DNA from 2 places in the Paenibacillus borealis genome. Region 1 is predicted to be linked to the other one. Evidence: a T-box and tRNA genes for the amino acid it is inferred to sense, from the RefSeq annotation. Region 1 holds a T-box; the other holds one or more tRNA genes.
The links. A T-box is a leader RNA that pairs with one kind of tRNA and senses whether it is charged. The one in region 1 lies ahead of pheS (phenylalanine--tRNA ligase subunit alpha), so its partner is inferred to be a tRNA-Phe.
Positions count from the first base shown of each region.

Region 2: it has a tRNA-Phe gene. The T-box ahead of pheS (phenylalanine--tRNA ligase subunit alpha) is inferred to sense a tRNA for this amino acid. The anticodon was not compared.

Region 1 covers NZ_CP009285.1:2,358,095-2,362,329, reverse strand. The annotation lists gene pheT (phenylalanine--tRNA ligase subunit beta) at 1-631, opposite strand, end outside; gene pheS (phenylalanine--tRNA ligase subunit alpha) at 970-2,004, opposite strand; T-box leader at 2,063-2,350, opposite strand; gene PBOR_RS09830 (hypothetical protein) at 2,622-4,235, shown strand, end outside.
Region 2 covers NZ_CP009285.1:135,779-140,013, reverse strand. The annotation lists gene PBOR_RS00700 (PucR family transcriptional regulator) at 1-806, opposite strand, end outside; gene PBOR_RS00695 (NAD(P)/FAD-dependent oxidoreductase) at 921-1,865, opposite strand; tRNA gene PBOR_RS00690 (tRNA-Lys) at 2,024-2,096, opposite strand; tRNA gene PBOR_RS00685 (tRNA-Tyr) at 2,108-2,190, opposite strand; tRNA gene PBOR_RS00680 (tRNA-Phe) at 2,196-2,271, opposite strand; tRNA gene PBOR_RS00675 (tRNA-Asp) at 2,299-2,376, opposite strand; tRNA gene PBOR_RS00670 (tRNA-Thr) at 2,395-2,470, opposite strand; tRNA gene PBOR_RS00665 (tRNA-Val) at 2,501-2,576, opposite strand; tRNA gene PBOR_RS00660 (tRNA-Met) at 2,586-2,662, opposite strand; tRNA gene PBOR_RS00655 (tRNA-Ser) at 2,687-2,778, opposite strand; rRNA gene PBOR_RS00650 (23S ribosomal RNA) at 2,861-4,235, opposite strand, start outside.

The DNA of each region.
Region 1 (4,235 bases):
CCGATGCCCGTCCGCCTGCTTCCACAAGCTCAGCTGCCGGATCAGCCAGCTGCAGTTCACGTCCCAGAATTGCACTCACTTCATAAGCAGCACCGATCATGCTCAGACAGTCGGAGCGGTTAGGGGTCAGGTCGAAATCCAGGATCTCATCGTTCAGGCCAAGCACCTTGAGGATATCCTGGCCGACTTCTGTATTCCCAGGCAATACGAGAATGCCTTCCTGCAGCTCTTTGGGCAGCAGCTTGTCGTTCAGCCCCAGCTCTTTGGCCGAGCAGATCATTCCCTGCGACAATACGCCGCGCAGCTTGGCTTTCTTGATTTCCAGTCCAGGCAGCTTAGCGCCTACCAGTGCGACCGGAACCTTTTGGCCGGCAGCGACATTCTTGGCTCCGCAGACGATCTGCAGATCCTCTCCCTGTCCCGCATCTACGATACAAATATTCAGCTTATCTGCATCCGGATGTTTTTCTTTGGATTTCACATAGCCGGTTACAATCCCGGAAATTCCTTTGTTTCGGCGTTCGACTCCGTCAATCTCAATGCCGGCGGTAGTGATTTTGTCCGCGAGCTCATCAGCGGTCACTCCGTCCAGCGATATATAATCAGAGAGCCAGGCGGTTGATACTTTCATTATGGCACACTTCCTTTTGTTTCAGATGTATTTATCTCCATGCCGTCTGTGCTTGACGCGCTTGCCAGTAAGCCGTTGTGCGATCTTTCCTTCCCGCTTCAAAACTCTCTGTTATTAGTGCCCCTGCAAGGAATATTTGGACTTCCGGCCGCTGTTGTATTTGGATTTCCTGATTCAAACCGCTCTTCGCGGTAGAAATCCAAATACAAAGGCGGACGCTGACGCTCCTACAGTTCCAAAATTCCTCTCCGGTTCATTGTTAACAGTTAATTGAAACAGTAAATCAAAATCCACAGCAGCCATTTCTGCCCCGCTCACCCCGCACACCCGCCAAATCTCTAAATTCCCTTGAACTGCTTCACAAAACCCATATCATTGGTGTAGAAGTAGCGGATGTCGTCGATGCCGTACTTCAGCATTGCGATCCGCTCGGCGCCTACGCCGAAAGCGAAGCCGCTGTAGATCTCAGGGTCGTATCCGCCCATCCGCAGCACATTCGGGTGAACCATACCGGCGCCGAGAATTTCCAGCCAGCCGCTCTGCTTGCAGAGACGGCAGCCTTCGCCGCCGCATTTGAAGCAGCTTACATCTACCTCAACACTCGGCTCGGTGAACGGGAAGAAGCTTGGACGCAGGCGGATGCCTGCCGTAGGACCGAACATCTCCTTCATGAACTGCTGCAGGGTGCCCTTCAGGTCGCTCATGCGGATATTGCGGCCGATAACCAGACCTTCAATCTGATGGAACTGGAAAGAGTGGGTCGCATCGTCGTCATCGCGGCGGAATACTTTGCCCGGACAGATGATTTTGACCGGAGTTTCGCCCTTCATGGCCTGCATGGTACGGATCTGCACCGGAGAAGTCTGTGTGCGCATCAGAAGATCCTCCGTTAAATAGAAGGAATCCTGCATATCGCGGGCCGGATGGTTCTTCGGCAGATTCAGAGCCTCGAAGTTATAGTAGTCTGTCTCCACCTCCGGACCTTCTGCAATCTGGTAGCCCATGCCGATGAAAATATCCTCAATCTCCTGAATTACGCGGTTCAGCGGATGAATTCCGCCTTGCGGCAGGCCGCGGCCCGGCAGCGACACATCGACCTTCTCCGCATTCAGTCGGTTCTGTGTCTCCTGCTGCTGGAAGATCTCCTGCTTTGTGCCGATTACCTCTTCAATGGCACTGCGAACCAGATTGGCCACTTGGCCGATCACCGGACGTTCTTCCGCGCTGAGTCCGCCCATACCGCGCAGAACCTCTGTAAGCTCACCTTTTTTGCCAAGGTATTTGACGCGCAAATCATTCAGAATCTGCGGATCGGTGACCTCCTGCAGCTTAGCCAATGCCTCGGCCTTCAATGCTTCCAATTTCTCTTTCATGCCTTGTACTGCCCCCTTAAATCTCGTATTGTCAACAAAAAAAGGCCTTTCCTCCCGGTAAAGGGACGAAAAGACCGTGGTACCACCCTTGTTAGACGGCTGCGACGCTTCCCTTAAGAGCAATATTCCCTCTTTCGGACCGGCGGAGACCTGTCTCACTTTAACAGAAATAACGGTCTGCGGCCGGTATCCCCTACTGTGTCCCTCAAGGAAGCCTTGAATGGAATTCAGGGAACTGCTCCGGAGTGAACTTCGGCAGCTCTGCTCTCTTAGAAACGCTCTCAATCTGCGGCGCTTCCTCCCTGTAAGCCAGGCACTGCGTACTTTTCTCCTTCAATGCATTTATGCGGATTGTGTCAAATATACTCGATCTTCCAGTTCAGAAGATATGTCTATTTATTATATGCAAAAACAGCGATTTTGACAAGTTGCATAATTTTAGGTTAATTTTTATCTTCTTTTAAGCTTCCTTTAAGCTTCAGCGCGGTTTAAGGGGTCTTTTTTCAGCGAACGTTCAGCCAATTTTGATATTTTCCCTTTTGAGATAAGCCTGGCTGTCCTCATTAGAACAGGGCGGCTTTAGGATAGTATCGGCTTTTATACAGGGAGGGAAATTCATGCTTAAACGAAGAAAAGCATTTGTTCTGCTGTTACTCAGTACATTTGCTGCAAGTCAAATCGCGGGGATCGCGGGAACCACGGCTTTTGCTGCCACAGCCAGTACAACCACTGCCAAATCAGCTGCCACAGTAACGGAAATTTCCACACTCACAGGCATCAGCGCAATCAAGCTCGGCACTACGCTTAGTGTGAAGCTGGGCAATGTAGGCATTCAGAGCCAAACCGGCGGAAATATTCTTACTTATACACTTACCTATACTAACAATGCAAGCAGCAGCGTCAACATGGTCAATTATTTCTCCAAAATCGTGACTGCCGGAGGAAGCATCATTAAGGGAATCCCGGTCAGCGCAGACAGTGCTGTTAAAAAGATCGCTGCTAAGCAGAGCACCAGCATTACATATTATGCGAATATCGGAACAGCCGCCTCGGCCAAAGGGCTCAAAATCAACATGTACGGCTGGAACTTCAGTGCCGCCAATTACGAACAGCGCATCGGTACTTTCACCATTCCATCTAATTACTCGCTGTCCTCCCTTACCGGTGAGACCCGCAAAATTGAACTCGGCAGCATTCCGGTCAACACCAAAGCTGAGTCTGCACAAATCTACAAATATAACGGCAAGGTCTACGCCAAGGTTGGACTCAGTATAACGAATATGGGCACCAAAGTACTCACAGACCCAGGCTACAGCCTGTACCTGAAATCCTCGGGCGGCTCTACCTTCACACTTACGCTGGATGACAGCAGCTCCGAATACAGGATTCAGCCTCAGGAGAAGAAGACGCTCTACTATATGACTGAGATTCCATCCTACATGAACGTCACCAAGATGACGCTGCAGATCGCTAAGCTGGATGAAGGACTAAAGCTCTATCTGCCGGTCTCCTCCTATTCACTGCCTGCTGCGGGTACAGCTGATTTCACCGTGGCGGCTGGTTATACCAAGAAGATCTCCATCGACAGCAATATTGTAGATATGAAGCTCGCGGACGCAAGTGTCCATGCAGACAATGGCAATGCCGTCTGGAATTATCAGCTCACAATAAAGAATGCAGGGACCAAAGCAGTTACTTTGCCTGCGTATGAGCTTGCTGTCAAATCCGCTGAAGGCTATACCTTCCCGGTTACAACTACCGCGTTCAGCTCCCTTACCTTGAAGCCGCTGGAAGAGAAGCTGATTGAGCTGACCGCCAGCGTTCCGCTGGAACTGGGTCAGGATAAGCTCGAACTGCAAATGGTGGCCCCTGCAAGCAGTAGCAGTAACAGCAGTAACAGCAATAGCAGCAGTGAGACCAGCACCAGTTCAAGTAAAGTAATACTGCCTGTAGCCTATTTCAAAATCCCTTATTCCCTGGCGGGCAATACTCACATCGCTACAGAGAACAGCATTACCAACAGCTACGGCACCTTCGGCGTCACACTGAATTCCCTGCAGCGTCTGCCATGGGGCAGTGAAGATATCGTACAGGCTAAGGTCACCATCAGCAATCATTCCTCCAAAACGATTACTTTGCCTGCCCTTACCGGTGTTCTGAAAGTTGACCAGACGGATTTGAGCTCGTCCTCACAGCTGTACACGGAGAGTACCAGCACAGTTCTTGCTCCT
Region 2 (4,235 bases), 2.2 Mb from region 1:
CGCTCCATATGAAGCTCCCATGGCAGATGGATATAATCGCCTACCTGGAAGATCCGGCCCAGAATAATCGTTTCACGCAGCAGAGCCACGGAACCTGTCAGCCCTTTAACCGGGATGATAGCCGGAGAAACCGCCAGATGGAAGACCCCAACCCATTCACTGGCAATCAGTTCATGCAGTCCCATAGAGGTCTGAGACAGCAGATCCTCTGCACTTTCTTCCTCATCTTCCTTATCATCTCCGCCGGTGAGCAGTTCCTTACGGGCTAAAATTAACCATTCTTTATCCTGCAGGGGAATTAACAGAACTTCATTCTCAAAATAACTGCGCAGCAGCTTCATTAACGAACGGTACGTCATCTGAGGATTATGGACATTCTCACTAACCAGCAAAAAAGGAATCATATCCCCGAACAGCCGGCCTTTCAGCGTAATATCATCCGGAATCTCCGTATCATCCTTCTCTTGCTCGAGCTGTGCGTTCAGCCAGCTGCTGAGCTGACGGGCTTCCATCTCGCCCTCTTCCTTAAGTCCGGTAGCCTTGAGGGCAACCGCGAAGTTCCGGCCGGCATAATCGACCAGCTGCAACTCCAATGGTGACAGCCCTTCTGTCTCCACCCACACCGCGGTTATACGTCCGTCATTGTCATAAAGAGGAATCCATAGATATCCCTCATGAATTACCGCTTGCTCCTGCTCCGTGCCCATGCCAAAAAGAGAAGCTGAATGCTGCCTCCCGAGCTGCTTGATTCCGGTTCTCTTTCCGGTGAGTTGCTCCAATTTTTGACGCAGAACCTCGCTATCCATCGTCACCATTCTCCACCACTTTTGCTCTTTTCGCCTATTTTATCATATTTTGCTACAACATGCGGAATAGCTCTCCTGAACCCTAAGTGACAATTGGCTTTGTTTATCCACAATCTATTTTTCCGCAAAACGTTTCTTGGCTGGAGGAAAGACTACCGGACTCATTTTCTTCAGAACCTTATGCATCCAGATCCCGGCAATTGCTCCTTCACCCATAGCCACCGTCGCCTGCTCCGCATGAACGGCAACATCTCCCGCCACCCATACATGCTCTATATTAGTCATTAATGAACGTTTATTAGCCTCTACATGCTTGTTCTTATGAAGCGTCACTCCCAGCTGTGCAGCAAGCTCCGAATGCACTGGATTCTGGCCAAAAGCAATGAACCCGCGCTCTGCCGGCAGCACTTCGCCGCTCTCCAGGACTACCGCCTCAATTCTTCCGTTCTCTTCCTCGATGTGGGCTACTGGTTCTTCGATATACTGTATATCCTCATCATTCAGCCGAATACGATTCTCCGCCGACACGGGGGTGCGCTCATGATTAATGTACGTCAGATCACCCGTGCGTTCCCGCAAAACAAAAGCCATATTAGCACCTACATCGCCAGAGCCCATCAATACGGTCTGCCGGTTCTGAATCTCAAAGCCATCGCAGTCCGGGCACACATATATTGTTTTGCCAAGAGTAGGTAATAAGCCGGGCAGCTCAGGAAAGCGGTCCATTACTCCTGTAGCAAGAAGCAGAACCCTGCATATATACTGCTGTCCCCCGGCTCCATGAAGTATGAATAATTCATCCGGTTTCTCTGCCTTAACTATTCTATCCTTCTGAAACTCTACACCTGCTCTTTCCGCCTGAAGTCTCCCCCTGGCCCGCAGCTCTTCACCCGGCACACCATCAGGCCAGCCCAATATATTATGATAGCTCCGGCATAAACTGGATCTTCCGCCTCCAGCATCAATTACAAGCACCTGATGGGCTGAGTACCGCCCCAACTGAATAGCCGCCTGAAGCCCGGCAAAACCGCCGCCGACTATAATCGCATCATAGATCAATTGTCATTCCCTCATTTCTGCAGCATTATAGACTTATAATTAAACGAGGAGAGAGGTTTTAAACGAGTTCCGGGTAATTTGCGTGTTTTTTATTATTCCATACCTCCAGAAAACATAAAAAAAGCCATCACTTTAAAGTGATGACTTCTTGATTGGGATGAGCCATGAAGGACTCGAACCTTCGACACCCTGATTAAAAGTCAGGTGCTCTACCAACTGAGCTAATGGCTCATAAAAAGGGATGGAGGCTGATGGATTCGAACCACCGAACACGTACGTGAGCAGATTTACAGTCTGATGCGTTTGGCCACTTCGCTAAGCCTCCATATATGGTGGCGCGGGAGGGAATCGAACCCCCGACACAAGGATTTTCAGTCCTTTGCTCTACCGACTGAGCTACCGAGCCATAAAAAAAGCCTTAAAACAAAAAAAATGGCGGAACCGACGGGATTCGAACCCGCGATCTCCTGCGTGACAGGCAGGCATGTTAGGCCAACTACACCACGGTTCCACAATTTAATGTAAAAAATGGTGCCGGCGAGAGGACTTGAACCCCCAACCTACTGATTACAAGTCAGTTGCTCTACCAGTTGAGCTACACCGGCACGGTGTAAGGTGGATCTAAGATTTAAAAATGGTGGAGGCTGAGGGGTTCGAACCCCCGACCCTCTGCTTGTAAGGCAGATGCTCTCCCAGCTGAGCTAAGCCTCCGGGTATGTATGGTAGCGGCAGAGGGGATCGAACCCCCGACCTCACGGGTATGAACCGTACGCTCTAGCCAGCTGAGCTACGCCGCCACACTACAAGTATTGGATTTATAATGGCGGAGAGAGAGGGATTCGAACCCTCGCACCGCTTACGCAGTCTAACCCCTTAGCAGAGGGTCCCCTTATAGCCACTTGGGTATCTCTCCAAATAAATGGTAGCCATGTAAATCCGCACAGGAAATTGATTCCTGAAAACTGAATCCGAAACGAATCTGCGTGTTAGAATTGTTGGATAAGCCCTCGACCGATTAGTATTGGTCAGCTCCATGCATTGCTGCACTTCCACCTCCAACCTATCTACCTCGTCGTCTTCAAGGGGTCTTACTAATTGGGAAATCTCATCTTGAGGGGGGCTTCACGCTTAGATGCTTTCAGCGCTTATCCCGTCCGTACGTAGCTACTCAGCCATGCTCCTGGCGGAACAACTGATGCACCAGCGGTACGTCCATCCCGGTCCTCTCGTACTAAGGACAGCTCCTCTCAAATTTCCTGCGCCCACGACAGATAGGGACCGAACTGTCTCACGACGTTCTGAACCCAGCTCGCGTACCGCTTTAATGGGCGAACAGCCCAACCCTTGGGACCTACTTCAGCCCCAGGATGCGATGAGCCGACATCGAGGTGCCAAACCTCCCCGTCGATGTGGACTCTTGGGGGAGATAAGCCTGTTATCCCCAGGGTAGCTTTTATCCGTTGAGCGATGGCCCTTCCATGCGGTACCACCGGATCACTAAGTCCGACTTTCGTCCCTGCTCGACTTGTAGGTCTCGCAGTCAAGCTCCCTTATGCCTTTGCACTCTGCGAATGATTTCCAACCATTCTGAGGGAACCTTTGAACGCCTCCGTTACTCTTTAGGAGGCGACCGCCCCAGTCAAACTGCCCGCCTGACACGGTCCCCGTACCCGCTTAGGGTACTAGGTTAGAACCTAGATACGATCAGGGTGGTATCCCAACGGCGCCTCCGCAGAAGCTTGCGCTCCTGCCTCAACGGCTCCCACCTATCCTGTACAGATCGTACCCAAATTCAATATCAAGCTGCAGTAAAGCTCCATGGGGTCTTTCCGTCTTGTCGCGGGTAACCTGCATCTTCACAGGTATTAAAATTTCACCGGATCTCTCGTTGAGACAGCGCCCAAGTCGTTACGCCATTCGTGCGGGTCAGAATTTACCTGACAAGGAATTTCGCTACCTTAGGACCGTTATAGTTACGGCCGCCGTTTACTGGGGCTTCGGTTCACAGCTTCGGGTTTAACCCCTAACCACTCCCCTTAACCTTCCAGCACCGGGCAGGCGTCAGCCCGTATACTTCGCCTTGCGGCTTCGCACAGACCTGTGTTTTTGCTAAACAGTCGCTTGGGCCTTTTCACTGCGGCCCCCTCGGGCTATTCACCCTACCGAGGCACCTCTTCTCCCGAAGTTACGAGGTCATTTTGCCGAGTTCCTTAACGAGAGTTCTTCCGCGCGCCTTAGAATTCTCTTCTCGCCTACCTGTGTCGGTTTGCGGTACGGGCACCTTCTCCTGGCTAGAGGCTTTTCTTGGCAGTGTGAGATCATGACCTTCGCTACTACAATTTTCGCTCCCCATCACAGCCCAGCCTTACG